3 regions of the Clostridium sp. AF32-12BH genome follow, and region 3 is predicted to be linked to each of the others. Evidence: predicted binding sites of a transcription regulator. Region 3 holds the regulator's gene; each other region holds the start of a gene.
What was found. The regulator Rex, encoded in region 3, represses fermentation and respiration genes when NADH is low (regulators of the CRP and FNR family bind a similar motif). The targets are predictions, from matches to a motif close to ATTGTTAANNNNTTAACAAT.

Region 1: the regulator Rex is predicted to act here: its motif matches at 4,158-4,177, upstream of DWZ40_RS05380 (NAD(P)H-dependent oxidoreductase subunit E).
Region 2: the regulator Rex is predicted to act here: its motif matches at 2,997-3,016, upstream of fucO (lactaldehyde reductase).

The regions. Positions count from the first base shown of each region.
Region 1 is NZ_QUEH01000004.1:147,017-152,877, forward strand. Features, by position in the region: tRNA gene DWZ40_RS05330 (tRNA-Pro) at 80-154, shown strand; tRNA gene DWZ40_RS05335 (tRNA-Gly) at 169-239, shown strand; tRNA gene DWZ40_RS05340 (tRNA-Arg) at 266-339, shown strand; tRNA gene DWZ40_RS05345 (tRNA-His) at 376-449, shown strand; tRNA gene DWZ40_RS05350 (tRNA-Leu) at 592-672, shown strand; gene trpS (tryptophan--tRNA ligase) at 854-1,915, shown strand; gene DWZ40_RS05360 (MATE family efflux transporter) at 2,012-3,370, opposite strand; tRNA gene DWZ40_RS05365 (tRNA-Gln) at 3,569-3,640, shown strand; tRNA gene DWZ40_RS05370 (tRNA-Glu) at 3,796-3,867, opposite strand; tRNA gene DWZ40_RS05375 (tRNA-Pro) at 3,872-3,945, opposite strand; gene DWZ40_RS05380 (NAD(P)H-dependent oxidoreductase subunit E) at 4,307-4,546, shown strand; gene DWZ40_RS05385 ([Fe-Fe] hydrogenase large subunit C-terminal domain-containing protein) at 4,549-5,861, shown strand, end outside.
Region 2 is NZ_QUEH01000004.1:269,337-275,197, reverse strand. Features, by position in the region: gene DWZ40_RS05920 (helix-turn-helix transcriptional regulator) at 1-1,663, shown strand, start outside; gene fucO (lactaldehyde reductase) at 1,744-2,892, opposite strand; gene DWZ40_RS05910 (TetR/AcrR family transcriptional regulator C-terminal domain-containing protein) at 3,114-3,827, opposite strand; partial or broken gene DWZ40_RS05905 (cation:dicarboxylase symporter family transporter) at 4,127-4,354, shown strand; gene DWZ40_RS05900 (class I SAM-dependent rRNA methyltransferase) at 4,370-5,575, shown strand; gene DWZ40_RS05895 (MBL fold metallo-hydrolase) at 5,643-5,861, opposite strand, start outside.
Region 3 is NZ_QUEH01000012.1:53,306-59,166, forward strand. Features, by position in the region: gene DWZ40_RS12710 (hypothetical protein) at 1-431, shown strand, start outside; gene abc-f (ribosomal protection-like ABC-F family protein) at 401-2,377, opposite strand; gene DWZ40_RS12720 (redox-sensing transcriptional repressor Rex) at 2,554-3,228, shown strand; gene DWZ40_RS12725 (NAD(P)H-hydrate dehydratase) at 3,415-4,929, shown strand; gene alr (alanine racemase) at 4,956-5,861, shown strand, end outside.

The DNA.
Region 1 (5,861 bases), on a different contig from region 3:
ACCTGTATTATATAATTACTCTCGCGTTGTTCGATGGCACTCGGTTGAGCGCGAGAGAACATACGGGTTTTCAGTAATCCGGGGTGTGGCTCAGCTTGGCTAGAGCACCTGGTTTGGGACCAGGGGGTCGCAGGTTCGAATCCTGTCACCCCGATTGCAATTGAATATGCGGGTGTAGTTCAATGGTAGAACACCAGCCTTCCAAGCTGGATACGTGGGTTCGATTCCCATCACCCGCTTTTGAAAAGCAAGTCTTTTCAAAAGTGAGTCTGTAGCTCAGCTGGATAGAGCAACGGCCTTCTAAGCCGTGGGTCGGGGGTTCGAATCCCTTCAGGCTCGTTTCTTTCACGAAAGTGGAAGATGAATTTCATAATGGTGGGTATAGCGCAGCTGGTTAGCGCGCCAGATTGTGGCTCTGGAGGCCGAGGGTTCGAATCCCTCTATCCACCCTGATTGTTAAGTCCTTATGCAGAGATTGTGCGTAAGGATTTTTTACAATCTGATACTTGCTCAAAGTGCGGTGAAGAAGTCCTGAAAGAGTGGGTTATATCAGGAAGACTGCAGCGGTTTGAAGCAGATAATTTCATATGCGCGGGCATGGCGGAATTGGCAGACGCGCCAGATTTAGGTTCTGGTGTCACCGACGTGCAGGTTCAAGTCCTGTTGCCCGCACTCGCATAAGCTCTGGTTTTTCCAGGGCTTATATTTATACATCATGTATCGAACATTAACGATGTATTCACTGCTTTTCACCGGCAGCATGGCAAAGGTCAGGTTGACAGTGCCCCACTGAAAGAATTATAATAGAGAAATCAGCGGCAGATCCGCGCAAAACAAAGGAGTCCAAATATTTATGAAACAGATCATTTTAACGGGCGACCGCCCTACCGGTCGTCTTCATGTTGGCCACTATGTTGGCTCATTAAAAGAACGTGTCAGACTGCAGAATTCCGGCAAATTCGATGAAATCTATATCATGATCGCCGATGCACAGGCTTTGACAGACAACGCAGAGCATCCGGAAAAGGTTCGCGACAACATCATCCAGGTTGCACTCGATTATCTTGCCTGTGGTCTGGACCCGGAAAAGTCTACCATCTTTATTCAGTCCATGGTTCCGCAGCTTACCGAACTTAGCTTCTATTACATGAATCTGGTTACGGTCTCCCGTCTGCAGAGAAACCCAACGGTAAAATCCGAGATCAAGATGCGTAACTTTGAGGCAAGTATCCCGGTCGGCTTCTTTACCTACCCGATCAGCCAGGCAGCTGACATCACTGCGTTTAAGGCAACCTCCGTACCGGCTGGCGAAGATCAGATGCCGATGATCGAGCAGTGCCGCGAGATTGTGCACAAATTCAATTCGGTATACGGTGAGACCCTGGTTGAGCCGCAGATCATCCTTCCGCAGAATCAGGCATGCCTGCGTCTGCCTGGTATCGATGGCAAGGCAAAAATGAGTAAGTCTCTTGGAAACTGTATCTACTTATCCGATGAACCGGAAGATATCCGCAAGAAGATCATGTCCATGTTCACCGACCCGAACCACCTTCGCGTGGAGGATCCGGGACAGGTTGAGGGCAATCCGGTATTTATCTACCTCGATGCATTCTGCCGTCCGGAACATTTCGCAGAGTTCCTGCCGGATTACAACAATCTGGACGAGCTGAAAGACCATTACAGACGCGGAGGTCTTGGGGACGTTAAGGTCAAGAAGTTCTTAAACAATGTGATCCAGGCTGAGCTGGCTCCGATCCGTGAGCGCAGAAAAGACTGGGAGCAGCGTCTTCCGGATGTTTACGACATCCTTGCAGAGGGCAGCAAACGCGCGGAAGCTACCGCAGCAAAAACTCTGGCAGATGTACGCCATTCCATGAAAATTGATTACTTTGAGAATGGTACGTTAAGCAAATAAAAGATTTTTATACATGAAAAAAGCAGGTGCTTTCCAGATTGGAAAACATCTGCTTTTTTCGTGAATCTCAGAGAGCGTAAGCGGCACATTTATTGCTTACGTTTCCACGGAGTGGATCCATTTGCCGCTTAAAAGGCGGGAAACACACCAGAAGGATTTGATGATATAGTCGATGCGGAGACACAACAATGTGAGCCATGCAGGCCAGTGAAGCAGCAGACCGCCCACAGCTCCGAGCGGAATGGAGACCAGCCACATGAAAAGGATATCTGCTTTCAAAAGGAAACGTGTATCGCCGCCGCCGCGCAGCACCCCTTTGGTCATAACGCACTGGATTGCCTCGAAAAAGATAATGACAACGTAGGCATTCATGAGCTGTCTGGTCATGGTTACGGTTTCTGGAGCCAGGGAGTACATGGAAATGGTCATCGGGCCAAGGATAAATACCATGATGGAGGCAATGGCGCCGAAGATCATGCTGAGCAGGTAAAACGTTTCGCCCTGTTTCATGGCTAGGTCCCGGTTCCCGGAGCCGATGGTATTGCCGGTGATGATGCCGGAGGCATTGGAAACGCCCTGAATGACAACGGTACAAAGCCGGTCGATCACCTGACAGATGGAGTTTGCAGCTACCACGGCCGCACCCATATGGCCGAGAACCACGGAAAGCAGATTCAGTCCCAGACCTAACAGGGCATCACTCAAAAGCACTGGTGCGCCGAGCCGCAGATAGTTTTTGTAAAACTGGATGGAAGGTGCTTTTAAGAGGTGTTTCAGTCGGAATCCGAGTTTTTTATCCATGACAAGGATATAGATGAAGGTTGCCAGAAATTCGGTCAGGCGGGCAATCAGGGTGCCCAGGGCAGCACCGGCAATCTCCATGCGCGGCATACCGCATTTTCCGAAGATGAAAATGTAGTTGGCGGCCAGGTTTATGGCAAAGGACAAAATCGAGACGTAGAGCCCAAGTTTCGCCTGCCCAACGGTGCGCATCAGCTGTGCAGCTACCAGACCGGTTCCATGGATGGCAAAGATCAGTACCGTGATCTTTAAGTATTTTACGCCGTAATTGATCACATCTTCTTCGGAAGTATAGATTTTCATGATGGGACGTGTAAAGAACAATGTCAGGGCTGCAAATACCAGCGCCACCCCAAGTGCGATACGCAGTGCCATGCTGAACGTTTCCCGTACATGGTCTTTGTCACGGGCGCCCCAGTACTGGGAAGCCAGTACACTGGAACCACCGATGATCCCGTAGCAGAAGATCAGAAAAAAGCTGTAAAACTGATTGGCGAGGCTGGAAGCAGAAAGCTGTGCTTCGCCAAACGAACCAAGCATCATGGTGTCAAGCATATTGACGCCCATATTGATGGCTGCCTGCAGTGCAACCGGAAGCATAATGGACAGGACATTTCTGTAAAAGCTCCTGTCTTTGATTAAAGTAACCCGCATAATGCAACTCCCCCCCTTTGTATACTTGTTATTATATAGAACAAGTTGAGAAAGTGCAATTTGAATTTCCGCGCGGAATTCAGATTTGAAATTCAGCCGGAGTTCGGATTGAAATTCGATTTGAAATTCTGCTCTCTGTCTTGCTTTTTTGCTGAAAATCAGATATAATAGACAGGCATTTATCTTTTGAGGTAATGATGGGCCATCGCCAAGCGGTAAGGCACAGGACTTTGACTCCTGCACTCGAGGGTTCGAATCCCGCTGGCCCAGCTGAAAAAGACGAGAAAACCTTTTTCTATACATGGAAGGTTTTCTCGTCTTTTTGTTTATTTTTTGGAGAAAGGGATTTGGATTTCCTGAAAATTTACAACAAAAAACACCAGAGCAAATGCTCTGGTGTTTTTTCGCTTTGATTCTTGATTCTATGACCTCATCGGGAATCGAACCCGAGTTTACGCCGTGAGAGGGCGTCGTCTTAACCGCTTGACCATGAGGCCAGAATCGAGGCGACAAGATTCGAACTTGCGACCTCTGCGTCCCGAACGCAGCGCTCTACCAAACTGAGCCACGCCTCGAAGCGACTCCAATAATATAGCACCTTTTGGAAAAGAATGCAAGCACTTTTTGAAAAAAGTTTAAAAAAGTTTTTTGCTACTTTTTTGCCTTTTTTTGGAAGCAGATTTTGCCGTCGAAAACCGTAAAACAGGCAGGGGAAAAGAGGAAAAGGGGAATCCAGGTTATGTATGGAAGAAAAAACACGGTTTTCCCCATTTTATGCAATTTGCTAATTGATAAAAATGTATCAATATGAGAAAATGAACCTATAGTATGCGCAGAAAACAGGAATGTGATGCGTATTTGTGTCAGCTATAGGTTTCAACGGGTTTGCGGACCAGAACCAGTGGGTCATATGAACAAAATTTGGAGGATTGAGTTATGAGAGTTACGATCTGTATTGGAAGTGCATGTCACTTAAAGGGATCCAGAGAGATCATCCAGCGTCTTCAGGAGCTGGTAAAAGAGCACGGAGTTTCCGATAAGGTAGATTTAAACGGAGCATTCTGCAGCGGAAACTGTGTAAATGGTGTCTGTGTAACGGTAGACGGAGAATTGTTCTCCTTAAAACCGGAAACAACCGATGACTTCTTTGCAAAGGAAATTTTAGGGAGGCTGTAAGCATGGCGATCATTGACTTTAAAGCTACAAAGTGCCGTCACTGTTACAAGTGTGTGCGAAACTGCGAAGTCAAAGCCATCATGGTAAAGGACGGTCGTGCGGAGATCATGCCGGACAACTGTATCTTATGTGGGCGCTGCCTGCAGATCTGCCCCCAGTCGGCCAAGACACTGGTGAGTGATCTTGGTATGGTAAAGGCTATGATCGAGGCGGGGGAGAAGGTCGTTGTTTCCATCGCGCCATCTTATATGGGCCTTTTAAAATATCACACCATTGGGCAGGTGCGCTGCGCACTCATGCGTCTGGGTTTTAACGATGTGCGTGAGACAGCGGAAGGCGCTGCGCTGGTAACAGCGGAGTATACAAGGCTGCTTGTGGAAGGTACCATGGAAAATATTATCAGTACCTGCTGTCCAAGTGTGAATGCGCTGATCGAGAAATATTACCCGCAGCTGATTCCGTATCTGGCCCCGGTGGTTTCTCCCATGATCGCGCATGGACGCATGATCAAGCAGGAGATGGGAGCGGATACCAAAGTGGTATTTTTAGGCCCCTGCATTGCGAAAAAGCAGGAAGCCCTGGATCCGCGCCATGCAGACTGCATTGATGCCGTCTTAAATTTCAACGATATCAACCGCTGGCTGAATGAGGAAGATATTGTCATTGAAGACTGTGAGGATATGCCGTTTGAGCAGCTGGATCCGCGGGTGAACCGTCTCTATCCGGTTACTAACGGGGTGATCAGTTCTGTTATGGTCACAGAGGCGAAGCAGGACAGATACCGGAAGTTCTATGTGCATGGAGAGAGCAACTGCATCGATCTGTGTCAGAGCATGATGCGGGGCGAGATCACAGGCTGCTTTATCGAGATGAATATGTGTTCCGGCGGCTGTATCAAGGGACCGACGGTAAACGATAAGTCCATTTCCCGGTTCAAAGTGAAGCTGGATATGGAAGAGCGGATTTCCCGGGATCCGGTACCAGAAGAGGAAACAAAGCCGCTGCTTAAAGAGGCAGCGTTGCATAAGGTATTTTTGGACCGCACACCGAAAGATCCGGTTCCTTCCGAGGAAGAAATCCGTAAAATTCTTGCAAAGACCGGAAAAATCCGCCCGGATGATGAATTAAACTGTGGTGCCTGCGGGTATCCGACCTGCCGTGAAAAGGCGATTGCCGTGTATCAGAAGAAGGCAGAGCTCGACATGTGCATTCCGTTCATGTATGAGAAGTCCAAGTCTTTTGCGAATCTGGTTATGGAGACATCACCGAACGTGGTCATAATCGTTGATGCGGACATGAAAATTATGGAATATTC
Region 2 (5,861 bases), on a different contig from region 3:
CGACCACAATTACTATGCCTTTATCTTCTATGAGCTCTACCCGGACCGCACACCGAAGCCAAACGCACTGGTTGTCACCATTCACGATGACTGGTACCAGAACTTTCTTCTGTTAGCCAATCCTTCCTCCGACTTTATCGTTCTGGACCTTGCCGGTAACCCTCTGCTCTACGCAGATGAAGCCCTCTGCGCCTCCAGCCAGCCTTACTACAAGCAGATCCATGAAGATACCGAGAATCCGCCATCCGGCTACATTCTCGGAAAAAACCGGAATGAAATCTGTCTCTACTATGAGTCACCGGATAGCGGACATATTTATCTGCGGATCACCTCCATCCGGGAACTGGTTCCCCGTTTTTACCGGTTCCGCCAGATCACGACCCGCATCATCATCGGCTTAAGCTTTCTGTTCGGTGCTTTGCTTCTGGCACTTCTGTTTTACAGTTTTCTGCCTATGCTCCGAATGAAAGATGCCATCCGGCAGATTGACTCCTGTCTGACTGGTGAGCCAGAAACAGATTCTGCACTCAAAGCAACAGCAAATGAAGAAACACTTCCGCTAAAAAAACAGCTTGAGAATGTCGTTTCCAAATCCGAGCGCACCAGTCTGGAGCAGATTCTTTATGATATGCTGCTGGAAAAACGCCCGGCAGATGCAGACCGCCTTTTCAAGACAGCTGTCCCGCCCTATGGACTGATGCTCATTCAGGCACATCACCGCAGTGATATTTACCGTGCCGCCCTGCAGGAGCACCCGGAAATCCTGATCACAAAATCCGACAATATTTATGCCTGCATTGCCTCTTACGCTTTTCCGGATGCACAGAACGCATTCGCAAAACAGCTTGCGGATACGCTGGAATGCCGGGTATTTGTCGGCACACTCTTTTCTGATTTTCAGGAACTGACCTCTCACTTTGGCAATCTGCGGGAGCTGCACCGCCTGGCGCTGGTACTGGATGCGGCACAAACCGTTGTTATGGAAACTGAATTGGAAAAGAAGACTGCGGAAAACTCGGTTTCCACCAAAGATTTTACAGAACTGACTGCACGCTTAAAAGCCGGCAAGCTGGAATCCAGCCTCGCCAAGTGGCAGGAAATCCGGGACCGGCTTTATACCTACCGCTACGATTCGTTCCAGTATATCCTGAACCGTACGGAAGACACGATCTGCCGGATCTTAAAAGACCTGCATTCCGATCTTCTTACAGAGGAAGAACGCCTGCTGCCGGAACATGTAGAGCAGATCTCCGATTTTTCCGAGATTGACCGGACTTTCGAAAAAGCTTTTGCTGTGATCTGCGAAAATTACAGTGAGAAAAAAGCACAGAAATACTCCAATCTGGCGCAAAAGGTAAAGGAAATCGTAGAGCAGGAATACCACGATCCGGAACTGAATGCCCAGAGCATTGCCGACCGCCTGCAATTAAACAACGCCTACTTAGGGCGCATGTTCCGCAGCGCCTACGGTCACTCCATCAACGACTGCATCAACACCTGCCGCCTGGAGGAAAGCAAAACACTCCTGCGAAACAGTCAGGAATCCATAGACAGCATCGCGCGGAATGTGGGATTCTCCAATGTGAAATATTATTACGTGTTATTCAAGAAATATACCGGACAGACACCGGCTGCGCACCGGAGCGGAGAAGAAACAATATAATAACTTGATTAACTTTAATAGGGCCGTGTGAGTTGCCTTTCGGCAACTCACACGGCCCTTGTCATATACTGAAATTGCTATTACATCAGAGACTTATACAGCTCTTTGATCTCTTCTACAGAGGTGTCTCTCGGGTTGCCCGGACGGCATGCATCTGCGTATGCGGACTCGGACAGGAAGTCCAGATCCTCTTCTTTTACGATTGCCTTTAAGTCTGCCGGGATACCTACATCTGCGGACAGTTTCTTCACGGCATCGACTGCTGCCTTGCGGTACTCTTCCTGGCTCATGGAATCGACACCTTCAACGCCCATTGCCTTTGCGATGTATTTGTACTTGTCACCGGTGCACGGAGCGTTGTACTCCATGATCGTCGGCAGAAGGATTGCGTTTGCTACACCGTGCGGGGTATCATAAACAGCACCCAGGGAGTGTGCCATGGAATGAACAATACCAAGACCTACGTTAGAGAAGCCCATACCTGCTACATACTGACCAAGTGCCATGCCTTCTCTGCCCTCTGGGGTGTTTGCTACTGCGCCGCGCAGGGATTTGGAAATGATCTCGATTGCTTTTAAGTGGAACATATCGGTCATCTCCCATGCACCCTTGGTGATGTAACCCTCGATTGCGTGGGTTAATGCGTCCATACCAGTGGAAGCGGTCAGGCCCTTCGGCATGCTGGACATCATATCCGGGTCGATCACTGCAACAACCGGGATATCGTGGGTATCTACACAAACGAATTTACGTTTTTTCTCAACATCGGTGATTACGTAGTTGATGGTAACCTCTGCTGCGGTACCTGCAGTGGTCGGAACTGCGATGATCGGTACGCACGGTTTCTTGGTCGGTGCTACACCCTCAAGGCTTCTGACATCCTCGAACTCCGGGTTGTTGATGATGATACCGATTGCTTTTGCAGTATCCATAGAGGAACCACCGCCGATTGCGATCAGGTAGTCAGCGCCAGATGCCTTGAATGCTGCAACACCAGTCTGCACGTTCTCGATGGTTGGGTTCGGTTTGATGTTGGAGTAGATCTCATAAGCAAGACCAGCCTCGTCTAATACGTCGGTTACTTTCTTGGTTACGCCAAATTTGATCAGATCCGGGTCAGAACATACGAAAGCTTTTGCAAAGCCTCTGGTCTTTACCTCATTTGCGATCTCTTTGATAGCGCCTGCGCCATGATAAGAAGTTTCATTTAAAACGATTCTGTTTGCCATGATAAAATCCTCCTTGAGTCTGTGCTCATTTGATTTCTTGTTTTGCTGAATTTCTTCGTGACACTTTGCCAGCACGAAATCGTTTGGCATTTTTCCTCTCACGAACTGATATTATTTTAACAAGTATAATGAGAAAAAGAAAGTGACAAAGTATCACTTCTGTCACTTTCTTCTCATTTTTGTGGATTCCTCACAATTTATTTTGTTTAATTTGTAACATTTTATAAGAGTTCCAGTTCTGAAAAGACTTTTTCCAGCTTCGGCGGCATCGCCTCAACCAGCTTATCAGACATCCGGCGCGGGGAATCCTTCATGCCGCCAAGCACCCATTTTTCTGTCATGTATACCGAGCCGCGGCAGTACATCTCCAGTAAAAACTCAAGTTCCTCTCCCAGCGGACGGCTGGTCTTTCGAGCGATCAGATCCTTGTAAAACTGCAGGATCAGCTCAAAGTCATGCTCCTTAACCGAGTTATAGTCATCGGAGCGGAATGCCTCGGTAAAAAATGCTTTCTCATTTAAAATGAACTCAAATTTCTGGGTCAGGCTCTCGCCCACCGTATTTCCCATACCGATCTGCTCAAACGACTGCAGCACCAGCTTATCGAAATACCAGTTGATGAGGTCATACTTGTCCTTGAAATTGCGGTAGAAAGTCTGACGGGTGAGTCCGCTGCCCTCCACGATATCCTTTACAGTGATGCGGTCGACCGGCGTGGTCTTCATACATTCCTTGATGGAAGCCGCCAGCTTATATTTCGTCCGGTCGTGCTTTTGCAGAGCCGGTACCATTGCAGTTTCTGCTGATCCCGTTTTATTCGTTCTTCTTTTGCTCGCTTCCGTCATTCTCGCTTCTTCCGTTCCCGTTTCTGCTGCTCTCGTTTCCGTCATTCTCACTTCCGCCGTTCTTGTTTCTTCCGTTCTGCTTTCTTTCATATAGATACGTTTTTTCCTTCCTATATAAGAGGGGTTCTGTTGTTTTTTCATGATTATTTCTATTCTATCATGCTTTTTTTGCACCTTCAATAGCGGTTGCGCATCCGTTAAGGATATGCTAAGATAAAAGTAATGTCAACGGGGACATTGCGTGTTCAGGTGCAGTGTCTCCTTTTTTACTGCATCAGCAGCCAATCGGGCTTTCCCGCACCAATGCTTTCAATGACTTAAACGAGATTTTCATGAAATACATGGAGATGATCTTAAATGTAACCTTCTTCAAGGGAATGCTTCCGGCCATTATGTTCGCAGCTTCCATCGGAATCGCCGGTGTCCCAGGTGCCGGTATGATCATGCTGGCTATGGTACTGACCTCTGTCGGACTTCCGGTCGATGGCATCGCCCTGGTAGCCGGTGTGGACCGTATCTTCGATATGGGTCGTACCACCGTCAACATCACCGGTGACGCAGCCTGCACCATGGTTGTTTCCAACTTAGAGGCGAAGAGAGAAACAAAAAAATCATAAAGGAGCATATCTATTATGTCTGCAAATGTTATTTTAAAGAAAGGCGAAGGCCGCACCTTAAAATCCGGCGGCGCCTGGATCTACGACAACGAGATCGATAAAATCGAAGGAAATTTCGAAAACGGCGATATGGTCACCGTCTCCGACTTCGACGGCTATCCTATGGGACAGGGCTTTATCAACACCCGTTCCAAGATCACCGTCCGCATGATGACCCGCAAAAAAGATACCGTTGTAGATGACGCGTTCATCGAGATGCGTGTCCGCAATGCCTGGGAGTACCGCAAATCTACCGTAGATACCTCCAGCTGCCGCCTGATCTTCGGTGAGGCAGATTTCCTGCCTGGTATCGTCATCGACAAATTTTCCGATGTCCTTGTAGTTGAGTCTCTCGCACTGGGCATCGACCGCTGGAAACCGGTGATTCTGGATAAGCTGAAAAAGGTTCTGGCAGAAGACGGTATCTCCATCCGCGGTATTTACGAGCGCAGCGATGCAAAGGTACGTCTTCAGGAAGGCATGGAGCGCGTAAAAGGCTTTATCGGCGAGCCATTCGACACCAAAGTAGAGATCGTGGAAAACGGTGTTCGCTACATCGTCGACGTGCAGGACGGCCAGAAAACCGGCTTCTTCCTCGACCAGAAGTACAACCGCCTTGCGATCCAGAAGCTGTGCAAAGGCAAAAAGGTTCTGGACTGCTTTACCCACACTGGTTCCTTTGCCTTAAACGCAGGCATTGCCGGAGCCGCTTCCGTCCTGGGTGTCGATGCCTCTGAGTTAGGTGTCGCACAGGCCCGCGAGAATGCAGAGTTAAACGGTCTTTCCGACCGCGTCACCTTCCAGTGTGCCGATGTGTTCGATCTGCTTCCAGAATTGGAAGAAAAAGGTGAAAAATTCGATGTTGTCATTCTGGACCCGCCTGCTTTCACGAAATCCCGCAGTTCCATCAAAAACGCTGTCAAGGGTTACCGCGAGATCAACCTGCGCGGCATGAAGCTGGTGAAGGACGGTGGCTATCTTGCGACCTGCTCCTGCTCTCATTTCATGGATCCGGAACTGTTCACCAAGACCATCCGCGAAGCTGCAGGAAACGTACACAAACGCCTCCGCCAGGTCGAATACCGCACCCAGGCAGCCGACCATCCGATTCTTTGGACCGGTGGTGAGCAGGCATCCTACTATCTGAAGTTCTACATTTTCCAGGTGGTGGATGAAAAATAATCTGCAGTATCAAACAAACGCCTCAGAATTCTGTATCCAGTTTTCTGAGGCGTTTGCATGGACTCTTCTATCTTATTTTCAGCACAGCTGTCTGCTGCAGCATTTCTTCATTCAGTTCAATGGAATTTCCCGGGTATTCTACCACGCAATCGCAAAGCGCTGTGAAATCTTCCAGGGTTCCCAGCACATCATATCCAAAATTTTCACTCCGATAATGCATTGGGATCGTAACGCGCGGCTGAATCTGATCCACCAGTTTTTTTGCCTGAGCAGCATCGATGGTAAA
Region 3 (5,861 bases):
ACGGCTGGCAGTTCCTTTTTTACACGAAGAAAACTTACTTTGAGGCTCCATCTACTTCTTCCGGGATCTATTATGTCCGCTACAGTACGGACCGTCGCTATAAAAAAGTGAAGTTTTGTGATGCCGATTCCATCTTACAGGCGTTTGGGGAATACGTCGCCTATAAAGCAGGATGTTACCGGGGAGACAGCGCCGTAATGCAGGAATACTGGAAAGTCAGTCCGGTGCTGGAACGCATTTTGGAGATCCCGGATTACTATGCGGAAGATGCAGGCTTTTGTTTTGGAACATTGTTTTCTGCCTATGTAAGCGGAGAAAAAACGGAAGAACTGCGCCGGAAATTTCCAGAACTTTGCGAAAAACTGGAAATGATCCTGCATCAAAAAGAAGAGCCGGCAGATCATTCTGCCAGCTCTTCCCATGTCTCATAGAGTTCTTCCAGTTTTTTCTGGAGGGACTCTTTTTCATTATTCAGTTCTACCAGGCGTGCTACATCGGTGTAAATTTCTTCCTGTGAGAGCAGCGCGTCAATTTCACCATCACGGGTTTCCAGACGATGGATTTCGTCTTCGACCTTCTTTAAGTCATTCTGGCGTTTACGGATGCGCGCCTGTTCTTCTTTCTGGGCTTTCCAGTCCAGCTTTACCTCTGTTTCCGCTGTGGATTTTGCCATACCGGGAACGCCTGTGGCTTTTAAATTTCCGTTTGCTGCAGCTGTTCCAATCGCACGGTCGCGTTCTGTGTGTTCCGAATCCACGTAGAGCTCTTTCATGAGATCCTTCTTTTCCAGATAGTAATCGTAGTTACCGATATAATTTAAGAACGTCTGACCGGTCAGTTCCAGAATCCGGGTTGCAGTCTGGTTGATGAAATAACGGTCGTGGGAAACGTAAAGCACGGTTCCGGTATAATGTTTCAATGCATTTTCCAGAATTTCCTTGGAGGTAATATCCAGGTGGTTGGTTGGCTCGTCCAGGATCAGGAAGTTGGCCTCCGAGAGCATAAGCTTGGCGAGGGAAACACGTCCGCGCTCCCCACCGCTTAAATCGGAGATCCGCTTAAATACATCGTCCCCGGTAAAAAGGAACGCGGCAAGAATGTTGCGGACTTGTGTGTTGGTCAGGTTCGGATAGGCATCCTGCACTTCCTCGAAGACTGTTTTTTCCATATGGAGAACGTGATGCTCCTGATCGTAGTAACCGATATGGACTTTGGATCCCAGCGTGATGGTTCCGGTGTCGGCCGGGAGCATACCGTTGATGATCTTTAATATGGTAGTTTTTCCGGTGCCATTGTTTCCGATGATGGCAACCCGTTCTCCGCGTTTGACTTCCATATCTACATGGGAGAACAGGTGGGTGGAACCAAAGGATTTGCTCAGATCTTTGATGGTGAGGACATCGTTTCCGCTGACAATGTTTGGCTCCAGGGTGATCCGCATCTCATCCTGGATCTCGGCAGGCTTTTCTAAAACCTGGATCTTGGAGAGCATTTTCTCGCGGCTTTCTGCACGTTTGATAGACTTTTCCCGGTTGAAGGATTTTAATTTGGTGATGACCTCCTCCTGGTGTTTGATTTCCTGCTGCTGGTTTAACCAGGCCTTCATCTGGGCAGAGCGGATCATGGCTTTCTTTTCGCTGTAGGCAGTGTAATTTCCAAGGTAGACAGAAGCATGTCCCTGCTCCAACTCCACAACTTTTGTGACAACGCGGTTTAAGAAGTACCGGTCATGTGCTACGATGATCACGGCACCGTTATAGTTTAAGAGATAGGTTTCCAGCCAGGCGATGGATTCCATGTCCAGATGGTTGGTTGGCTCATCGAGGAGGATGATATCCGGGCGGGAGAGCAGAAGCTTGCCGAGGGATACACGGGTCTTCTGACCGCCGGAGAGGGTTGAGACTGTTTTGTCAAATTCGTCTTCCGTGAATCCGAGACCTTTTAATACTCCGGTCAGTTCGCTTTTCCAGGCATATCCGTTTTCCAGCTCGAATGTATGGCTTAAACGGCTGTATGTAGAAAGCATCTGCTCCAGTTCTTCGCCTGAGGCATGCTGCATACGGATCTCCAGTTCCCGGATCTCAAGCTCCATGTCGATGATGGGCTGCTTGACTTCTTTTAATTCTTCATAAATGGTACGGCTGCTGTCCAGATCCTGATGCTGTGCCAGGTATCCGAGTGTTTTGCCTTTTGCAAGGACAACTTCGCCGGAATCTGCAGCGAGTTCGCCGACGATGATCTTTAACAGAGTGGACTTTCCGGCTCCGTTGATTCCGACAATCGCGGCTTTTTCCTGGTCTTCTATATGGAAAGAAACTTCGGACAGGATTTCATCTGTACCAAATGCTTTGCTGATGTGATTGCATGATAAAATCATAGATAACTCCATTTCGTTACGTTTTCTACTATAAGACTTATCAAGTATAATATAGGTTTTTGGCACTTGTAAAGGCTTTCTGTGTATTTTTTGCTCAGGAATTGTTTGAACATTGACATAGATTTCGCAAACGGTTATAATAGATTACAATAGTTTACGTATAGGAGATGTGCAGCATGGAAAACAGAGAGATATCCAAAGCAGTCATTACAAGGCTTCCGCGGTATTACCGTTACCTCGGAGAGTTATTGGAATCAGGTGTAGAGCGTATCTCATCCAATGAACTCAGTACCCGGATGAAAGTGACTGCTTCCCAGATTCGTCAGGATTTAAATAATTTCGGAGGATTTGGCCAGCAGGGCTACGGGTATAATGTAAAATACTTATATACAGAAATCGGTAAAATTCTTGGAATCGACCGCCAGCATAACCTGATCATCATCGGTGCCGGAAATTTAGGACAGGCGATTGCGAATTATGCAAACTTTGAAAAGCGTGGTTTCATTATCAAAGGAATGTTTGATATCAATCCAAGACTGATCGGTCTTGTGGTACGCGGTATAGAGATCCGTGGTGTCGACGATCTGGAACAGTTCATCAAAGACAATAACGTCCAGATGGCGGCACTGACCATCCCGAAGACGAAAGCACCGGAAATCGCGGACAGGCTTGTGAATGCGGGAATCAAGGCAATCTGGAATTTTGCGCATGTGGACCTGAATGTACCGGATGATGTCGTTGTTGAAAATGTACATCTTTCGGAAAGCCTGATGCGCTTGTCCTACCGGGTATGCAGCATGCAGGACCGAAAGAAAGAAGAAGAGCAAAAGAAGGCGCAGGGCGAATCATAACAGAACCGTGTGAAGGGGAAGCGCGTTATTGTTCACAGGCTGGTTTTTGAACAGTAATGCAAGGGCCGGCAGGCAGGGGTAAGCGAATTCTCCTGCCTGTCGTTTTTTGCTACATGGGAAAATGAGAGTTGCCGGGCACGTATGCGCAAACAGCAGCAAACGATGTCCTATTCAAGGAGGCGGAACATGAATTATGCAGTAACTGCACAGCAAATGAAAGCAGTCGACCAGAATACAATCAGGGAAATCGGGATTCCGTCAATGGTTTTGATGGAGCGCGCAGCGCTTGCAGTTGCTAAGACAGCAGAACGTATGGCAGCCGAGCGGGGATGGGGAAAAAATGCCCATATTCTTGCGGTATGCGGGACAGGAAACAATGGGGCAGACGGTGTGGCAGCCGGGCGGATTTTGCAGGAACGCGGCTATGAAGTCAGCCTTTTCTTTGCCGGAAATGCGCAGTACGATTCGGAAGAGATGAAACATCAGAAGCGGATTGCAAAAAATTTAAATGTGCCGAAACTATCGGCAGAAGAATATGAAAACGCAGATTGCGACATCATTCTGGATGCCTTGTTTGGAATTGGTCTTGGCCGCGATATTACCGGGGAATACCGAAAAGTACTGGAAATACTGGAACGCATACGTGAGCGGTGTGATGCTGGTGTGATCGCAGTCGATACACCATCCGGAATTCATGGAAGTACGGGAGAAATCATGGGAGCAGCACTGGCTGCCGACGTGACGGTAACGTTTGGATATCCAAAAACAGGACTGTTATTGTATCCTGGAAAAAAATATGTTGGAAAACTTGAGGTGGCTGATATCGGCTTCTCAAAGATCAGCCTGTTAAAGAGCGGATGGGATGCAAAGGTCCTGACGCCGGAGGATTTAAGCAAGCTTCCCAAACGGCAGGAAGACGGCAACAAAGGGACTTTTGGAAAAGTCCTTGTGATCGCGGGAAGCCGTGGAATGAGCGGGGCTGCTTATTTTACAGCGCTTGGCGCATACCGTACGGGAGCGGGGCTGGTGAAAATCCTTACTGTGCCGGAAAACCGGACAGTCTTGCAGACGCAGCTTCCGGAGGCAATCGTATCCTGCTATGATCCGGATGAAGAAGAGACCATGCAAACAATACTGGAAAAGGAGTGTGCCTGGGCTGATGTGATCGCAGCGGGACCCGGACTGGGGCAGGATGCTTACACAGAGTATCTGTTGGAAACGGTTCTGTCCGACGCTTATGTGCCGATTGTTCTAGATGCAGATGGGTTAAACTGTGTGGCATCCCATCCGTATCTGACACGTTATTTTACAGAGAATATTATTATTACACCGCATATGGGCGAAATGAGCCGGCTGACCTCGGTTCCGGCAGCTGATCTGAAAAAGGCACCGCTGGAAGAGGCTAGGGCCTATAGTGCCCGTTATGGCACCGTTTGTGTGTTAAAAGATGCAGTTACTGTGATCACGGATAAGGATGGCGGTACCTGGATCAACCAGAGCGGCTGCAGTGCCATGGCAAAAGGCGGTTCCGGCGATGTCCTGACCGGCGTGATCGCAGGTCTTTTGGCCCGCGGCATGGAATGTGCTGAGGCAGCAGCGTTTGGCGTGTATGTTCATGGACGTGCGGGAGAGTATGCGGCAGACAAATTTGGAGAAAACGGAGTGCTTGCCACGAATCTGGCAGACAGTATTTTAAAATAGATAGAAACGAGGAACAAAATTAAATTATGAATCACAGGCAGTATACACGGGTTTATGCACCGGTAGATTTGGACGCAATCAGGTTTAACATGGAGTCCATGCGCAGGAATATTGACAAAAGCACTGGTATGATCGGAGTCATTAAGACAGACGCGTATGGTCATGGATCTGTCCCGGTGGCGGAGGCGATTGAGGACTATGTGGATGGGTATGCGGTAGCAACGATCGAGGAAGCCATGCTTCTTCGCCGCAATGGCATCAAAAAAATGATTCTGATCCTGGGTGTGACACATCCATCTGCCTACCAGGAACTGATAGAAAATGAAATCCGGCCGACTATTTTTACCATGGAACAGGCAAAGCCTTTGTCGGATCTGGCCGTCAGCATGGAGAAAACAGCCCGGATTCATCTTGCACTCGACACCGGAATGCGCCGGATTGGTATGGAAGCAGATGAGTCCGGCGCGGATCTGACAGCAGAAATCGGCAATCTTCCAGGCATTGAGATCGAAGGACTGTTTACCCATTTTTCCAGGGCAGACGAAGAAGAAAAAACATCTGCCATGACGCAGTTAAACCGTTATCTGCATTTTACAGATTTATTAAAGGAACGCGGAATTGAAATTCCCATGAAACACTGTTCCAATAGTGCAGGAATCATTGATTTGCCACAGGCAAACTTAAACTATGTTCGCGCCGGTATCACCATCTATGGAATGTATCCGTCTGACGAAGTGCAGAAAGACCGAGTGCCGCTAAGACCGGCACTCGGCCTGAAATCGTTTGTCACCTATGTAAAGGAGATTGGACCGGGAGAAGAAATCAGCTATGGCGGCACCTATGTAACGGAACGCACCATGCATGTGGCTACTGTTCCGGTGGGGTATGGAGACGGTTACCCGAGAAGCTTATCCAACCGTGGCTATGTTCTG